3 regions of the Oceanobacillus sp. MO10714A genome follow, and region 3 is predicted to be linked to each of the others. Evidence: riboswitches for the same ligand, from Rfam matches in the RefSeq annotation. Region 3 holds a riboswitch; each other region holds the start of a gene.
The links. Region 3 has a riboswitch for cobalamin ahead of SPD53_RS08300 (DUF4430 domain-containing protein). Riboswitches for the same ligand answer to the same signal wherever they lie in the genome.
Positions count from the first base shown of each region.

Region 1: another riboswitch for cobalamin. It lies ahead of SPD53_RS16100 (ABC transporter substrate-binding protein); the one in region 3 lies ahead of SPD53_RS08300 (DUF4430 domain-containing protein).
Region 2: another riboswitch for cobalamin. It lies ahead of SPD53_RS12660 (ribonucleoside-diphosphate reductase subunit alpha); the one in region 3 lies ahead of SPD53_RS08300 (DUF4430 domain-containing protein).

Region 1 covers NZ_JAXHDC010000044.1:4,388-10,296, forward strand. The annotation lists gene SPD53_RS16090 (adenosylcobinamide amidohydrolase) at 1-1,169, opposite strand, end outside; gene SPD53_RS16095 (FecCD family ABC transporter permease) at 1,180-2,205, opposite strand; gene SPD53_RS16100 (ABC transporter substrate-binding protein) at 2,195-3,187, opposite strand; cobalamin riboswitch at 3,300-3,486, opposite strand; gene glmM (phosphoglucosamine mutase) at 4,476-5,819, opposite strand; gene SPD53_RS16110 (CdaR family protein) at 5,867-5,909, opposite strand, start outside.
Region 2 covers NZ_JAXHDC010000025.1:20,441-26,349, forward strand. The annotation lists gene SPD53_RS12655 (flavodoxin) at 1-62, opposite strand, end outside; gene SPD53_RS12660 (ribonucleoside-diphosphate reductase subunit alpha) at 156-2,390, opposite strand; cobalamin riboswitch at 2,523-2,716, opposite strand; gene SPD53_RS12665 (sigma-54 interaction domain-containing protein) at 2,863-4,269, opposite strand; gene pruA (L-glutamate gamma-semialdehyde dehydrogenase) at 4,475-5,909, shown strand, end outside.
Region 3 covers NZ_JAXHDC010000010.1:25,516-31,424, forward strand. The annotation lists gene SPD53_RS08295 (DUF4430 domain-containing protein) at 1-840, opposite strand, end outside; gene SPD53_RS08300 (DUF4430 domain-containing protein) at 1,212-3,680, opposite strand; cobalamin riboswitch at 3,826-4,010, opposite strand; gene SPD53_RS08305 (GNAT family N-acetyltransferase) at 4,280-4,741, opposite strand; gene SPD53_RS08310 (ATP-binding cassette domain-containing protein) at 5,168-5,909, shown strand, end outside.

The DNA.
Region 1 (5,909 bases), on a different contig from region 3:
GGAGCAACTGGACCAACAAGCGGCTTTGCTCGTGAGCTGTCCACCGCATTTCCAACACTCGCTGTCACAACAACTAAGATTGAAAAACCATTACCCTCATAAATACCAAAACTGTAATCTTCCAAGACAATTGCCGTCATCATTCCAACCGTCTGAGCCGGCGGGAAACCTCGCCCTTTTAAATAAGCTCGCATTTCCTTCCGGTGATCATTACAATAATAATTCTCATCGACATGCCGATTGACAAAGTATTTATACCAGCCAATCCCTGCGCCAACGATACCAGAGGATATCGTTTTCAGCGGGAGATCTGAATGGAGTACGATTTGCTCTGTACTAAAAGAAAGGTTTGTTTCATCAATTGACCACAGTTTTTTTCCCTGCCACGTCTTCTTGCTTGGCATTAAATGCAGCTGTGGCTTGGCTATTTTAGAGTGGGCCTGCTTAATGACCTCTGTATCGAACACCGAGTTAATCAGTTCCTCAGAAAGCACTTCATCTGGATTTTCCAACGCTTTTGCTTCGCCCTCATCCATTAAAAGCAGGCGATCACAATAAAGGCTCGCAAGGTTTAAGTCATGCAAAATCGCCACGACTGTGAGGCCCTTTTCTTTTGCACTTTTTCTGAGCAAATCAAGCAATTCTTTTTGATAGGCTAAATCAAGATGGTTAGTTGGTTCGTCCAAAAGAAGAACTTTCGGTTGCTGCACGAGAGCTTGGGCCAGGAATATTCTCTGCTGTTCTCCTCCAGAATGTTCCATCACCGAGGTGTCCGCAAATTCAAGGATGTTCGTTTGCCGCATGACACGCTGAACGATTTCCTCATCTTCTTTTGTCCATGATCGGAACAAGCCGCTATGGTGCGCATAACGACCAAGTGACACCATTTCTTTTACTGTATAAGGAAAAACTTGGGGAGTGAGTTGGGGTAAGACGGCGATTTTCTTAGCTAATTCTTTCTTAGAGTAATCGGCAATGTTTCTCCCCGCTACTTCAATTTTTCCCTGTTGCAGATCGAGCAGTCCACTAATCATATTGATTAAAGTTGTCTTCCCACTGCCATTTGGTCCTAGAATTCCAAAAAACTCTCCTTCATTTACGGAAAAACTAATGTTTTTTACAATCTCTTCACCATCATAGCCACCCGAGGCATTTTTAATTAAAAGCATGGTTCACCTCTCAACTTCTTCTCCGTTGTTTAATTAATATTATCGCAAATACCGGTGCACCTACTAAAGCTGTAATCACTCCGACAGGCAATACTTGAGGTGAGATAATTGTCCGCGATAATAAATCGGTCAATATAAGAAAGCTCGCTCCAATAATCATCGACAACGGCAACAAATGGACATGATCAGAACCCCATAGCTTTCTAGTTAAATGCGGGATAACTAAACCGACAAAGCCAATTGTCCCGGATACGGCAACCGCTGCACCTGTGAGGATGGAACCAGCAATAAGAATAAGCATTTTCCTTTTGCCAACGTCAACGCCTAAATGCTGGGCCCGTTCTTCGCCAAGCGACATCGCATTCAGTTCTTTTGTATTCATTAATAAAATGAGTGAGCCAAGAATAAAGAAAGGGAGAATGATTCCAACATAGCGCCAGCCTCGCATCGATACACTGCCAAGCAGCCAACCGATAATCTGCTGCAACTCATCCCCTGTTAAAGCGATAATTAATGAAATAACCGACCCTAAGAACGCGCTGAAAATGATTCCCGTAAGAATAATCGTTTCTACGCGCATCGTCCGGTCAATTTTTCGTGCAAAGTAAAGCACAATTATAATGGTCGCTAACGCTGTTACAATGCTTAAAAACGGCAAAGTAAACATCCCGATAACCGGTAGTGATATTCCGAAAAACAATGTTGCAACAGCACCAACGGAGGCCCCAGAAGATACTCCAAGAATATATGGTTCCGCGAGCGGATTCCTTAGCAGTCCTTGGAAGGCCGCTCCCGCAATTGCGAGTGAGGCCCCGACAAGTCCTGCCAACAGTACTCGTGGCAAACGAATCTCGTATACAATACTTACATACATTGGATCGACATCAGCACCAACGGGTAAGCGAAAGGCTTCGCTGCCAATCACTTTAACAATATCAAGAATCGGGACGGATACACTGCCAATCGAGATGGCAAAAAGCATCGCTCCAATAAGAAGCGTAAAAGAAATTCCATATTTTGTTACATTACTCTTCATCAAACAGCTCCGGATAAACCGCTTCAGCTAATTCTTTTGCCCCTTCTGTGAGTCTCGGACCGGAACGAGTAATCAAATCAGCATCAATATCATAAACTCTTTCATTCGTAACTGCTTCAACTACATCAAAACCATTTCGCGAAAGAACCTCTTCTTCTGGATTTTCAATATATGCACCGTAGGAAGTGATGATGACATCCGGATTCAGTTCAATGATTTCCTCTGGATCAAGCGCGAGCCATCCTTCATGCTCACCAGCGGCATTTTCAGCATGAATCATTTCCAACAGCTCATGAATAAACGTATGCTGACCTGCTGTATAAATATCCGGTGCAGGGGAATTTTCAAAGAAAACTGTCCGTATATCTTCCTCAGCTATCTCGGATGTAAGCTCACGAATCTCTTCAAATTCTGCTTCCATTTCCGCAATCAGTTCTTCTGCCTCTTCTTTAGAACCGATAACTTGTCCAATGGTTTCAATCGTCTCGTAAGTGCTCGCAATATCCTGCGCATCTTGAACGACGAATACTGGTATACCTGCAGTTTCAAGTTGTTCGAATGCTTCCTGTGCACTGCTCACCCCTAATTCATGGGCGAGGACAATATCCGGGTCAAGGCTAAGGATCAGTTCCACATTCAATTCCATGCCGCCAATTTTTTCAATTTCCTGTACTTCTTCCGGATAATTATCATGATCCGACACACCGACTACCTTATCCCCTTGTCCTAAAGCAAATGTAATTTCCGTATTGCTCGGGATCAATGAAACAATCCGCTCCGGTTCTTCCTCAAGCGTTATTTCATTATCTATTGCATCTGTGAGTGTCAGTGGATAATGATCACCGTTCGTTGACTCTTCTTCAGTTGTTTCATCTTTACCTGTATTTCCAGTTGCATCTTCATTGTCTGTCGCGCCTTGTCCGCAAGCAACTAGCAGACTAAGTAAGAACGCGAGCAGCAAACCCTGCCATAATCTTTTCATTTCCATTCCTCCAATAATAAATTCATTAAAAAAAGCATCCCACACAGTGTGAAGATGCTTCAGTAAATAGGTATACATCCATATAGACCCATCACCTGACTATCCTCGTAGTGCTGGCGTTACAGAATAGGCAGGTCTCCTGGCTCATGCTCATCACTCCGCTGCACCTTCCCATGCATTTAACGCACAGTGGTATTTACAGCTCGTTCGCACATACAGTGGCGGGACCGCGTTGGACTTACACCAACTTCCCTTTTAAGAATTCAACAATCGAATCCACCTATTTCTATTGCATTTCATTTTATCAAATGAATCTATATCATATCGTACACCTTTTTCATGTGAAAGTCATCTTTTTATTCTTGCCCGGGCAAGAAGGCAAATCAATATCTTATTTAACTTTTTCTATCGAGGATATTGAATGAATGGAAGAAGGATTCTACCATTCCTCAGCAAACTGCATTCTGGGTGTTTTCCCATTCGAAGGAGCGGAATGCGATGTAGGGAAAATAAACTGCGGTTGCTTTCCCTTGTGAGGAGATAGAGAGCTGGATTGGGAAAATAAACGGCGATTACTTTCCCTTGAGAGGAGATGGAGCGCTGGATTGGGAAAATAAACGGCAGTTACTTTCCCTTGGGAGGAGGTGGTGCTCTGGGATGGGAAAATAAACGGCGGTTACTTTCCCTTGGGAGGAGATGGAGCGCTGAAATGGGAAAATAAACGGCGGTTACTTTCCCTTGAGAGGAGATGGAACGCTGGGATGGGAAAATAAACGGCAATTACTTTCCCTTGAGATGAGACGGAGCGCTGGATTGGGAAAATAAACGGCAGTTACTTTCCCTTGGGAGGAGATGGAGCGCTGGATTGGGAAAATAAACGGCGATTATTTTCCCTTTAGATGAGATAGAGCGCTGGATTGGGAAAATAAACGGCGATTACTTTCCCTTGGGAAGAGATGGAACGCTGGAATGAGAAAATAAACTCCGATTAGTTTCCCTTGAGATGAGATGGAGCGCTGGAATGGGAAAATAAACGACGATTACTTTCCCTTGAGAATAGATGGAGCGCTGGAATGGGAAAATAAACTCCGATTAGTTTCCCTTAAGATGAGATGGAGCGCTGAATTGGGAAAGTAAACTGCGATTACTTTCCCTTGAAAAGAGATGGAGCACGGAATAGGGAAATTAACAGCGATTAACATTCCTCATAAGCGCGGATATAGCAATAGTAAAATAAACACAAAAAAACTGCTCCCTTGTCCCTTGACAGAAAGCAGTTTTCAATCAATTACTCTAACCCAAGTAAATTTTCAATCACGGAAACCACACGGTCGGCATATTTATTACATGCTTCTTTCGTTTCCGCTTCGACCATCACACGGACAAGTGGCTCGGTTCCGGATGGACGGACGAGCACACGGCCATTTTCACCGAGTTCTTTTTCCACCGCATCAATTTCTTCCAAAATAAGCGGGTTGGTCAATGCTTCATTCTTATCCGTTACTTTAACGTTTTTCAGAACTTGTGGGAATACTTGCATCTCTCCAGCTAATTCCGATAAAGGTTTCCCTGTATCTTTCATAACATTTACAAGCTGTAATGCAGTTAGCATACCGTCACCTGTCGTAATAAAATCGAGGAAAATGATATGACCGGATTGTTCTCCGCCAAGGTTGAATCCGCCCCTACGCATTTCCTCCATAACATAGCGGTCGCCTACATCGGTTTTATCACTATGCATGCCATTCTCTTCAAGCGCTTTATAAAAACCGATATTACTCATGACAGTTGAGACGATTGTATCTTCACGAAGTACGCCTTTTGACTTCATATATTTTCCACAAATATACATGATTTGGTCACCATCAACGATATTACCTTTCTCATCGACTGCAATTAAACGGTCACCATCTCCGTCAAATGCAAGACCAATATCTGCGCCCTTTTCCAATACAAGCTCTCTTACCGCTTCTGGATGAGTGGAACCTACACCGTCGTTAATATTCAAGCCATTCGGTGATGTGCCAATCGTGTAAATGTCTGCCTCGAGGTCCGCAAACAGATGAGTTGCAAGACTGGATGTTGCACCGTGTGCACAGTCGATAGCAATTGCAAGGCCGTCAAAGTCGTTATCAATCGTATCTTTTAAGAAAGAAATATACTTTTGTCCGCCTTCAAAATAAGCATTCACTGTACCGATGTTTGCTCCGACCGGTCGCGGAAGTTCGTCATCCTCATCGATAAGCTTTTCAATCTCTGCCTCCTGCTCATCCGTCAACTTAAAACCATCCGGACCGAAGAATTTAATTCCGTTATCTTCCACCGGATTGTGCGAAGCGGAAATCATAATACCTGCATCAGCACTCATTGATTTCGTTAAATAAGCCACTCCTGGAGTAGAGATGACGCCGAGACGCATGACTTCTGCACCGATAGAAAGTAAGCCTGCGAGCAAAGCTCCTTCAAGCATATGACCTGAGATACGTGTATCTCTTCCGATGATCACTTTCGGATTTTCCCTTTCCTTCGTTAGTACATATCCGCCGATTCGACCTAATTTATAGGCAAGTTCCGGTGTTAAATCTTTATTCGCCACACCTCGGACACCATCGGTCCCAAAATACTTCTTCATTCATACCTCTCCTTTTAATAAACCATCTAAAAGTCACTTACTTAAGTCTATTCGATTTCAACTGTGATTTCCTCAAACTCGGGAGTAACT
Region 2 (5,909 bases), on a different contig from region 3:
ATCATCTCCGCTATTTCCTCGGTATTGCCACTAAAACTATGATAAGCAATGAGTATCTTCATTTATTTCACTCCTGTTTATAACGTACGATTAATCCCTTTGTCATCGATTCCTTTGGGCAGAGATATGGGAAAGTAAAAACTTTCCCATATCCATTATTGACACCACTCACATTCTTCAATATCTGTAGAAGAAGAGCGTACATAGTAAGTTGTTTTCAGTCCGCTCTTCCAAGCCTGTAGATGCAAGTCTAGTAAAACAGAAGCCCGGATCGTGTTCGGCACATACATGTTAAATGAAATCCCTTGGTCTACGTGTTTCTGGCGCATTGCATTCTGTTTCACCGACCAGCGCTGGTCAACAATATAAGCGGAACGTCTGTAGATATGGTAATTATTGTGGTCCATATCTGGTGCCGTTACAGGCATTTTAAAGTCTTTCTTCTCTTCATGATAGAAAGGTTTAAACACTGGGTCGATTCCTGCAGTAGAGCCGGCAATAATCGAAGTAGACGCATTCGGTGCAACAGCCATTACATAACCATTGCGGATTCCGGTTTCTTTCACCCGCTCCTTCAATGCCATCCACTCTTCGGAATCATCGTACCCTCTGTTATCAAAGTACTCTCCTGTACTCCATTTACTTCCTTCAAATACTTGATAGCTGCCTTTTTCTTCCGCTAAATCTGCTGATGCAGAAATCGCTAAGTAGGCGATTTTTTCATAAATTGCATCGGTATATTCTACAGCTTGCTCTGATTCCCACTCAATTCCTTCTTTTGCAAGCAGATGGTGGAATCCAAATGTACCTAGACCAATCGCTCTATACTTTTGGTTCGTGAGCGTTGCTTGTAATAATGGCAGCGTATTGATATCAATGACATTATCAAGCATGCGAACTTGAATTTTGATGAGGCGTTCCAATACATTATCTGGTACAGCCTTTCCTAAGTTGACGGAGCTCAGGTTACAAACAACAAAATCACCAGGCTTGTATTTTTTCACAACGGCATTTTCTTCCGTGAGATATTGCTGGACAAACTCTGTCGGGGATTGGTTTTGCGTAATCTCCGTACATAAATTCGTGCAATAAATCATCCCAGTATGAGAGTTCGCATTCCGGCGGTTCACTTCATCTCGGTAAAACATGAATGGTGCCCCTGTTTCAAGCTGGGACCGCATGATTCTCTTCATAATTTCAATTGCAGGTACTTTCTTTTTCGAATCTAAATTAGCGTTAATGCATGCTTGATATTTCTTGCGCCATTCTCCATCACCTTTCTTCTCATCGTAGAAATCTTCTAGAGAGAAGCCCATCACCTCACGAACTTCATGAGGGTCAAATAAATACCAGTCTCCTCTGTTCTCCACTTGTTCCATAAATAAGTCTGGCATACTTACCCCTGTGTAGATATCATGGGCTCGTAATCTTTCGTCCCCATTATTTAGCTTCAAATCAAGAAATTCCTCAATATCGCGATGCCATACATCTAAATAAACCGAAATTGCACCTTTTCTAGTACCAAGCTGATCAACACTTACCGCCGTGTTATTTAACTGTTTAATCCATGGTACAACCCCACTAGACATCCCTTTAAATCCTCTAATTGAACTGCCCCTCGCTCGGACTTTACCCATGTAAACCCCAATTCCACCGCCATTTTTCGACAGTTGGGCAACATCGCTATTACTATCATAAATGCCTTCTAAACTATCATTTACCGTATCGATAAAACAACTCGACAATTGCCCGTGACTCTTCCCTGCATTAGCCAATGTTGGTGTCGCAACCGTCATATATAAATTACTCAGCGCCCAGTATGCTTCTAGAACGTGCTTCGTGCGACCCTCAGCTGGTTCTTCTTGCATAAGATGCATCGCAATAACCATCCAGCGCTCTTGTGGCAATTCATAGATATTCTTTTCATGATCCATTGCAAGATAACGAGTTGCCAATGTATAAATGCCAGGGTACGTAAATAATAAATCCCTTTCCTGTTCAAGTGACTCACCAAAATAATCAATTTCCTCTTTCGTGTAGCTTGAAAGAAGATTAGTAGAATAAATTCCTTTATCGGTCAATTGCTTTAATAAATCGTAGAAGGGACCATACGAAAGAGAAGCGTCATAACCCCTATTTTCTGCAGCCTTTTGATAGAGTTCATGCAAATAAATTCGTGTAGCAAAATAAGTCCAGTCTGGTGATACTTCGTCTATATTTTCAAGGGCATGGTTAATTAGAGCATCATAAAATTCATCCCTCATTTGGTCAGAATTCCAGAGTCCTTCCACTTTTTCTTTATATTTTTCGGTTTGAATATTTAATCCCTTGGCCCATTCATCAATTAATTCAATCCCTTTAGAACTTTTAGTTTGACTCATTGTTTGCATTTTATTTCCTCCCTTTATGTAAACACATTAAAAAAACCGTTCATTTTCGGGATGAACGGCAGGAAAAAACGACAAAATGCATAAAAAAATACACACTTCTTATCGTTTTACCTTTCTTACACCCCGAAGAAACAAAACTTGCAAGTTATGGCAGGTCTCCTGGCTTGTGCTTCTTCCTACTATAGCCCTTCCCATATCGTCACCTAACAGCAAGCGATATAGTGGTTTACTAATTCGTCCACACGTACAGTTGCGGGGGCAGCTCCAGCTTTTAACTGGATTCCCTTTTAAACAGTTATCTTGTCACCATTACTTATATACTACATTTAGTATTAAATTGCCTTGTCAAGCACTATATATTGAATTCTATCATAGAGTATACCCGTTTTCAACAATTAATAACTTACGAAAAGGTTCCGTTAGCTGAAGGAAAATTTACTCAAATGTTACAGACCGTTAATACGTGCTAAATTTAAATATTAAATTTCTTTATGCGATATTGAAGGCTCTGTCTGCTTATACCTAGAATCTTTGCAGCTTGTGTTATATTATAGTTATTTTCTAAAAGTGTTCGTTTAATATATTCCTTTTCCAACTGTTCCATTCTAACTCGCAGCTTTCTCGAATGAAAATCGTTTATAGGGGGACTATCCTTGCTGTTTCTATCATTGTCTCTCTTATATTTATTATGGTTTCGAAAACGAGTGGGTAAATGATGAACTTGAATTTCCTTTTCTTCAACTACTAGATTCATCGCACCTTCAATAGTATGCTCTAACTCCCTTACATTCCCTGGCCAGTCGTGTTCATAGAGTAATTCTTTTGCTTCCTCACTAACATTCTTTATATTCATTTGAAAAAGTGTATTGTATTTATGAATGAATTCCGTCGTTAAAGGCATAATATCTATTTTTCTTTCACGCAAAGGGGGGATGAATAAAGTTACGACACTCAAACGATAAAATAAATCTTTTCTTATTCGATTTTCCATAATCATATCGGCAGGGTCTTCATTAATCGTTGCGATAATACGAACGTCCACCTTTTTATCCTTTGTATCCCCTATTCTTCTTACTGTTCTTTCTTGCAGCACTCTCAAGAGTTTTGCTTGAAGGGAAGCGTCTAAAGAATTAATCTCGTCAAGTAACAAAGTTCCACCATCTGCTTGTTCAAATAGACCGGGTGAATCTATCGCATCCGTGAAGGCCCCTTTCTTTGTACCAAATAATAAACTCTCCATTAAACTTTCGGGTATTGCTGCACAATTCTGGGCGACAAAAGGAGCAGATGACCTCGCACTACCATTATGGATACTTTGCGCAAATAATTCCTTACCAGTTCCTGTTTCGCCAACAATAAGAACAGATGAAGTTGTTCGAGTTGCTAGTTTTGCATCTTCAATTACCGTAGCAAATTCTTCACTATCTCCAATAATTTGATCAAATGTAAATTTGGTGTTTTTCCTCTGTAACACATTTTCCTTAATAACTTGTTCTAATTGAGTGATATCTTTTGCTATCTCGACTGCCTCAGTAATCTTTCCATCTTTTATAATTGGAAAAGTATCATTAATTGTCGTGATTTCTTTTCCAATATTATTAAAGTAAGTTTGTTTAATCCCTCTAGTTTCTTTCCCGGTTGTTAATGTATGGACAAGTGTACTATGCTGATTTTCCTTAAATGAAAAAACTTCTAATACATCCTTATCCAATACGTCAGCTGCTTCCATTGATTCAATTTCCATCATTTTTTTGTTATAAATAATTGTTTTCCCTTGATTATTAATTACGTGGATACCAACATTCACTTCATCCAGCAACTGTTCATATAGTTTATTTCTATGCTTTAGTGCTTGCAGATCCATTACATCATTTCCCATGAAAGTGTTCCCTCCCTATTATCAGCTTAATGGAAATATACTGTAATAGCAAAATAATTTTGCACGGTTATGCGCTTTTTAAAAATAACGCAAATTTATTTTGCATCTCTTTTTATTAAAACCTTGATAAGTCAACACTTAAATAGTTGGCATGATTTTTGCTATTTATACAAGCAAGCGAAATTTTATAAGGAGAGTGGATTCTATGTTAACACCGTATAAGCACGAACCATTTACAGACTTCTCAATAGAGAGCAATCGCAAAAGATTGGAATCTGAGTTAGAAAAAATTGAAAGAAAACTCGGGGGAACTTATGACCTCTTAATAGATGGAGAAAAAGTACTTACTGAAGAAAAGATCACTTCTATTAATCCGGGGAAAAAAGAAGAAATAATTGGATACGTTGCCAAGGCGAATCAGGAACATGCTGAAAAAGCTGTGCAAGCAGCGAATCAAGCTTTCCAAACTTGGAGATATACGAATGCAATTGACCGGGCGAATATTTTAATACGGACTGCAGCAATTATCCGTCGCAGAAAGAGTGAATTTACAGCTTTACTGATTAAAGAGGCTGGAAAACCATGGAACGAAGCCGATGCTGATATTGCAGAGGGTATTGACTTTATGGAGTATTATGCCCGACAAATGATTGAATTAGATAAAGGAAAAGAAATAAATAGTAGACCAGGGGAATACAATCGGTACCTCTATACCCCTTCAGGCGTTGCAGTGACCATTCCGCCATGGAACTTTGCTTTTGCCATTATGGTAGGTACAACGGTAGCACCACTTGTTACAGGCAATACAGTCATACTTAAACCTGCAAGTGCAACCCCTGTAATTGCTGCAGAATTTGTAGATGTTTTATTGGAAGCAGGCATACCAGATGGCGTCATCAACTTCCTACCAGGCAGTGGTTCAGAAGTTGGAGATTATCTTGTGGATCATCCAAAAACAGCGCTAATAACCTTTACAGGTTCACGTGAAGTTGGAACTCGCTTATATGAACGTGCCGCAGCGGTTAATGAGAACCAATTTCACTTAAAACGTACAATTGTAGAGATGGGTGGAAAAGATACAGTTGTAGTCGATAATGAAGCAGACATTGATATTGCTGTCGACGCCATTGTAACTTCTGCATTTGGATTTTCAGGGCAAAAGTGCTCTGCTGGATCTCGCGCAGTCGTTCATGAAGATGTCTATGATGAAGTACTAGAAAGGGTAGTAAAACGCACGAAAGAGCTAACTGTTGGTGAAACTACCACACCCGACGTTAATATGGGACCTGTTATCGATCAAGCTGCCTTCAACAAGATTATGAATTATATCGAAATCGGTAAAGCAGAAGGCAAACTAATGACTGGTGGCGAGGGGGAAGACTCCAAAGGTTATTTTATTCAGCCAACCATTTTTGCTAATTTAGATGTAGAAGCACGTATCATGCAGGAGGAAATCTTTGGCCCTGTTGTTGCATTTGCAAAGGCAAAAGACTTTGATCATGCACTGGAAATTGCCAATAACTCTGAATATGGATTAACAGGAGCGGTAATTACAAATAATCGTGAAAAAATAAATAAAGCTTCTAGAGAATTTCATGTCGGTAATTTATACTTCAACCGTAATTGTACGGGGGCAATTG
Region 3 (5,909 bases):
GTAATTCTTTGTGTATCTCCAGTGCACTTTATACCCGTCAAAAATCTCATAGGCATCAGCACTTCGCGGAATCATAATTCCTTCAACGAAAACATTCCAGCCACTAAGCGGACCTGCATCAAATTCACCGAGACCACCGATGCTTTTTACATAAGCGGTTGCCCCAGAACCGGTATAATCAACACTAATCCCTTTACTGTTTAATGCACGTAATGTAGCGGCAAGAGCTGTTTCACCGTCCGTAATTTCAACTTCAGTCGGTGCTAGATTTGGTCCGTTTAAGTCACCTGGACTTTCAACCGATACGAATGCTGTAGTTTTGGGAGCAGGTTTTGATTCTTCTTTCGGTTTAGGGTCGGAGTTAGGTTGTTTTTTCTTAGGCTGACTAGGTGTATTGGTATTTTTGCTATCGCTCGATTTAGATGTACCCGTATTTGCAGACTGCTTATTGGAGTTTCCCGCTGAATGGTTGGTATGATCCTTTTGCTGATTGGTATTAGGTGTTGACTCATTTGAATTAGTAGATTCATTCGTTGATTGGTTTGCGTCCGTCTTGGTTGTTGTCGATTCGCTGTCCGTATCCTCCGATGCATCTGCAACTGTACTTTCTTTCTCTTCTTTCTTGGTATTTTCCTCTGATGCTTCACCCTCCACTGCATCTTCATCATCAGCTTCTTCAGTGTTAGAACCAACTTTGATTAATTCTTTCGTTTCCATAGAGATTGCCGATGTTGGAATAACTGATATCTTCTCCACTTGGATGGCTGCTTGCTGGCCACCACATGCCACAAGTAGAATCAAGGAAAAGGTGATAAGGGCTAAACGGAATAGCTGTTTCATAACAAACATCCTTTCTTTAAAAAGGGTAGGATAATCCGCTGGAAGTCAGCGGATTATCGCATAAAGTGAAACTTCAATCAGTGGGGGTTTCCTTCCCCCCACTGATTGTTAGTTGAACAGAATCAGGTATTTACGGACTGTTTACCCCACCTTCACATGTTGGATTTCCCTCCTGTGTAGAGGTGGGGGTATTACAGACCGTTAATACGTGATAAAGTGAAACTTCAATCAGTGGAGGTTTTTCTTCATCCCCACTGATTGTTAGTTGTACGAATCGGGGTGTTAGCGTCCGTTATCTCCCATCTAAACTTTTTCGAAGACCCTAAAGTTTTGAGGTGGGAGTTTTACGGACGGTTACACCGGGATAAATATTACTCTGTAACTTTATTTCTGCGCTTGATATACAATAGAGCACCGGCTGCGATTAGGATGAATCCTAATGCCAAGAGATTAAACATGTTTGTTGCTGTCATTGGTAGTTTTTTACCTTTTTTATCTTTGTCATTATCTACTGGTGGCGGGGTTGCTCCGTCTTTATCATCGTCGGCAGGATCTTTCTGTCCTGTATCATGTTTAAATACTCCAAATGTGCTAAGGTGATCGGTTGTTAGGGTGACAAATCCTGCTGTCGGATCATAAGTGCTGCCAGATAAAACGTCCCAGCTTTCCGTTTCTTCATTGAAATGGAATGCTTTTACTTGGTTAGCATCGAGGCCTTTCACTGCGTCTGCGTCAGTTGCTAAGCTAATGATAATATCATGATCAAACTCGGAAACAATCGTTCCATCCACGGTTAAGGTAAAGTCATAGACAGCACCGATTGCCTCTGCAACATCTTGTTCAGCGAGATTGACTTCAATTGTTTCACCAATTTCACGTAATTGTTTCACTACAGGAACAGGAATCGTGATGATCGTATCTCCGTTAATAATAATGAGTGGCTTGTTTGCCTGAACAAGGTGGTCGGCAGCTTCAGCTTCTACCGCAACTGAAAAGTTAGCTAATTTGTCTGTATGATCTGGTGTTACAACGACAGCATGTTCGTTTTCATATTGGTGCAGGTTGTCTTTTGTTATGATAACTTTATTCGGATCGTCAGATGGATTGTTTTTATCTTTGTCACCATCGTTATCCCCGTTATCACCGTCATCCTCGTCATCGCCAGGCTCTTGCGGATCTTCTTTCTTATCAAACTTAAACACTGGACCAGTACCGTTCTTGAATTGATCATAGGCAACTAATGCTAATGCCCCTTGGTTGATTGCGAAAACACTTGAAACATCATCTTCCGGTAAATGTTTAAAGCTGCCATCTTCCATTTGGAAGCTGATGAGGTGTTCTAGTAAGTTTCCGCCAGATTTTGTAAAGGCATCGCTTGTTGCGTCAACTCCGACAGCGGACAGGCCGATAATAACCATTGCAGCGGATTCCGCTGAGTATCCGCCATTAAACACTTCATCGTATCCGCCTTTATCCCCTTGTTGTTTGCTCATAGCTTTAACTGCTCGGTCAAGTGCAGCCTTCACGTCCGCATCATCCGCATAAGCGCTTAAAGCAAGCAGGCCCATCCCAGTAATATCCGGGCTTGGTCTTTCACCAAAGAAGGACCAGCCGCCTGCATCCAGCTCCATCTCAAGGAATGCTTCAATGATGCTGTCCCGTGTCCAGTCTGTACCTTCTGGGGTGGGATAATTGAAACTATCAATTGCGAGCAAGCTATAAACGAGTTGGTTACTTAATGGCATTTTTTCATTCAGTAACATCTCAATCAAGTTGATGCCGTTTATATCTGTTGCATCATACCCGGCAGAAGTTAAGATAATAATGTTTTTTGCAATTTCTGTAGCATTCCCTGAGTAATCATCATTGATGGAAGCGGCTACTTCTTCGGCCATGTCATTTGAAACATCAGCACCAGCAGAGTGAAGGGCGGAGAATCCGTACCAGTCCATTTCAGCTGGATTGGACGAGAGATAATTGATTACAGCTTGCAGGGCTTCTGTATAATCTTTATCCGCAACTACCTGTTCTTTATCTTTTTTCTTATCTTTTTCATTTACAGGTGGCTCTTCTGATTTCTCATCTTCTTTATCAGCCGGTTCTTCCGGTTCACACGAGTCATCGACGACAAGTTCAAGCGTGTCGCCATCTTTAACCGTATGACCGAGTAACCCAACTTGCATCATGTCGCCATTCATATAGGTCGACCAGTATTCACAATCTCTTTCTAATGGTTCACCTAAGTAATTCACAAATGTTAAGTATTCGGAATCAACGCTCACATCTACTTTTACATTTTGATTTGCAGCAGCTTTAATTAGAGCGTCATAGGCAGTCGTGTATTGTGGCATGGATACAGTAGTTTCTGTAATAACTGTCTCCCCATTTGCATCTACTGCAGAAACCGCAACATCAAATACTTGAGGTTCGGCTGCAAGGTCTGTAAGAATAAATTGAATATTATCCCCGTTCGTTACTTCAGTTGAACTTGCTCCCATGTCTTGGAATAGACCATTCACATAAAAGGACCAGAAGTTCGATTCGGGATCAGCAGCTACTCCGCCAATACCCGTAATCATCTCGCCAAAGTCATAGCTGTCCCATTCGAGTTGATCATCTACTTCTCTAATCACATCAAAGGCAGTATCCCCATTTGAAATTTCCACTGCTATAGTGTCTAATACTGCAGAACCATCTTCATCAACAGCGGAGATGGTGACAGCATTCTCCAAGTTTGCTGCATTTACGGTTTGCAGGCCGAATAATCCAGATTGCGAGAGAAATAGAATGGCAGTCATCACCACGATAAACAGTTGCTGTAATCTACTATTTCGAACCATTTGTGTACCCCCATCTTACGTATTTTTACCAATAAAAAAACATCTCTACCTTTAGAGATGTATAACAAAGCAAGCGTTATCAATCATGGATCAATCCATAATACATAACTACTATCAGCCACACCTCCTATCCTCGTAGGTTTATAAATTGGCGCTAAAATAGGCAGGTCTCCTGGCTTATGTTCATCGCTCTCCATTGCCTTCCCATAATAAAACAGTGGCTTATGAATGAAGAACTCGCATTTACAGTGGCGGGACCGCGCCGGATTTTCACCGACTTCCCTTTTCATGATTTTAAAATAAAAATCAACCTATTTTTTCGCATATTTAGTTGTTGAAAGGGGAGAAAAAGTTTCTCCAGATACTATGTATAAACTATGACTTAAGTATAGCAAAAATTATGAGTTTGTCTATGGGAGGAAAGAAAAGGACTTTCTTCATTAACAATTCAACTAGCTGCCGATATAAATAATGTACCCACGCAATAGCTGCTCAATTTGATAACGATAAAGGTTAGTGAATCCATAGTTAACTAATATTATCAATCAAATGTTTGTTTTAACAAATTCTCATTTATATAGTGCTAGATTCAGGATTTGTTACAGTTTTAATTTCATGCCCTCGTGCGTTGCTCTAAATCCTAATTGTTCATAGAATCGCCGTGCCTCTGTTCTTTTTTTATCAGTCGTAAGCTGGATCAAATGACAGCCGCGTTCTTTTGCTCGTTCGATTGCCCATTGAATTAGCAGCTTGCCCACACCTTGTCCACGTGCGGAAGCAGATATCCTGACACCTTCAATCGTTGCACGCCAGCCTCCTTGGTAAGTGATGGAAGGCGTAAAGGTGATTTGCTGCACTCCGATGATCTCCTTGCCAATACACGCTACAATCAATTCATTATTTGGATCTGAATCAATTGCAAAAAAGGCTTCTCGATAACGATTTGGGAGAGGTTTTTCGTACTTCTCCCGAGAAGCACCAAGTACATCATCCGCAAGCAAGGCGACGATACGTTCCAAATCCTCTACGGTTGCTTTCCTAAAACTAATGTCAGATTCCATTCTCATTTCCCCCCCAGTTTATTGAGAAATTCCTATATAATATTTATTTTCACTATAAGTATATAGAAATAGCCTAATTACTCAACTTTAAAGATTGAAAAATTGGCCTTTCATCACTATTCATGAGTTTCGTATCTGGGATAAATTCATCGATGTATTCATCATCGCCGTTTTTTAATTGGTAATCCATCGGGATCTCTTTTACATTTTTTAAAAAAGAGGGATTTTCAAATACTAATTGAAAACTTAACCTGACTTTATTGGCATCTGAAAAGTGCTTATCTAGCGTTATCCTAATTTCATGCACTTATCAGAATCAGGGGCTTTTTTTATTACAAAAATACTGCTCATCATATTTTTTACCTATACTATTAGAGTGTGATAATATTAGCATTGGTTAACGGTTAAAGGAGCGAGGGCGATAACATGTCAGCAAATAAAGATGAAATCATATTACGAGGATTAAAAGAAAATAACTTGAAAAATATAGATTTGAATCTGCCAAAAGAGAAGATCATCGTTTTCACAGGCCTTTCCGGTTCTGGAAAAAGCTCAGTCGTCTTTGATACATTAGCTACCGAGAGCAGAAGACAGATGACATTGAATTACCCTCACTATGTCCGGAATCAAATGCCGAAGTTTGAGCGTCCCCAAGCTGATCTTATGCAGAATTTAAGCCCGGTTGTTGTCGTGGAACAGCGGCAAGCAGGAGGAAATTCACGTTCAACGGTCGGCACGTATATGGATATCCATCCATTGATTCGCTTATTGTTCTCTAGGATTGGTGGACCGACAATTGGCTCTGCGACTGACTTTTCTAGTCAAAGTGCGTTCGGCAGTTGTCCGGAATGTAGCGGCTTTGGCGAGGTCATTGCACCAGATTTGAGAAAAATTGTAGATGAAGAGAAGTCACTCCGGGAATACGCGGTAAAATTTAAACCATTATCTCCTTCTGGCTGGCAAGGTAGATGGATGATGACATGCGGTTTATTTGATCCGGATAAACCAATCAAAGATTACCCGGAAGACAAGCGTCGTCTGTTATTATATGGCCCGCCAAAGGGGAAGAAAGTGAATGCACCCTTTCATACAAAACACGGACCACAACCCCATGATTGGGACGGAATCCTGCCCCGTTTTACACGGCTTTACATTAACAGGGATATTT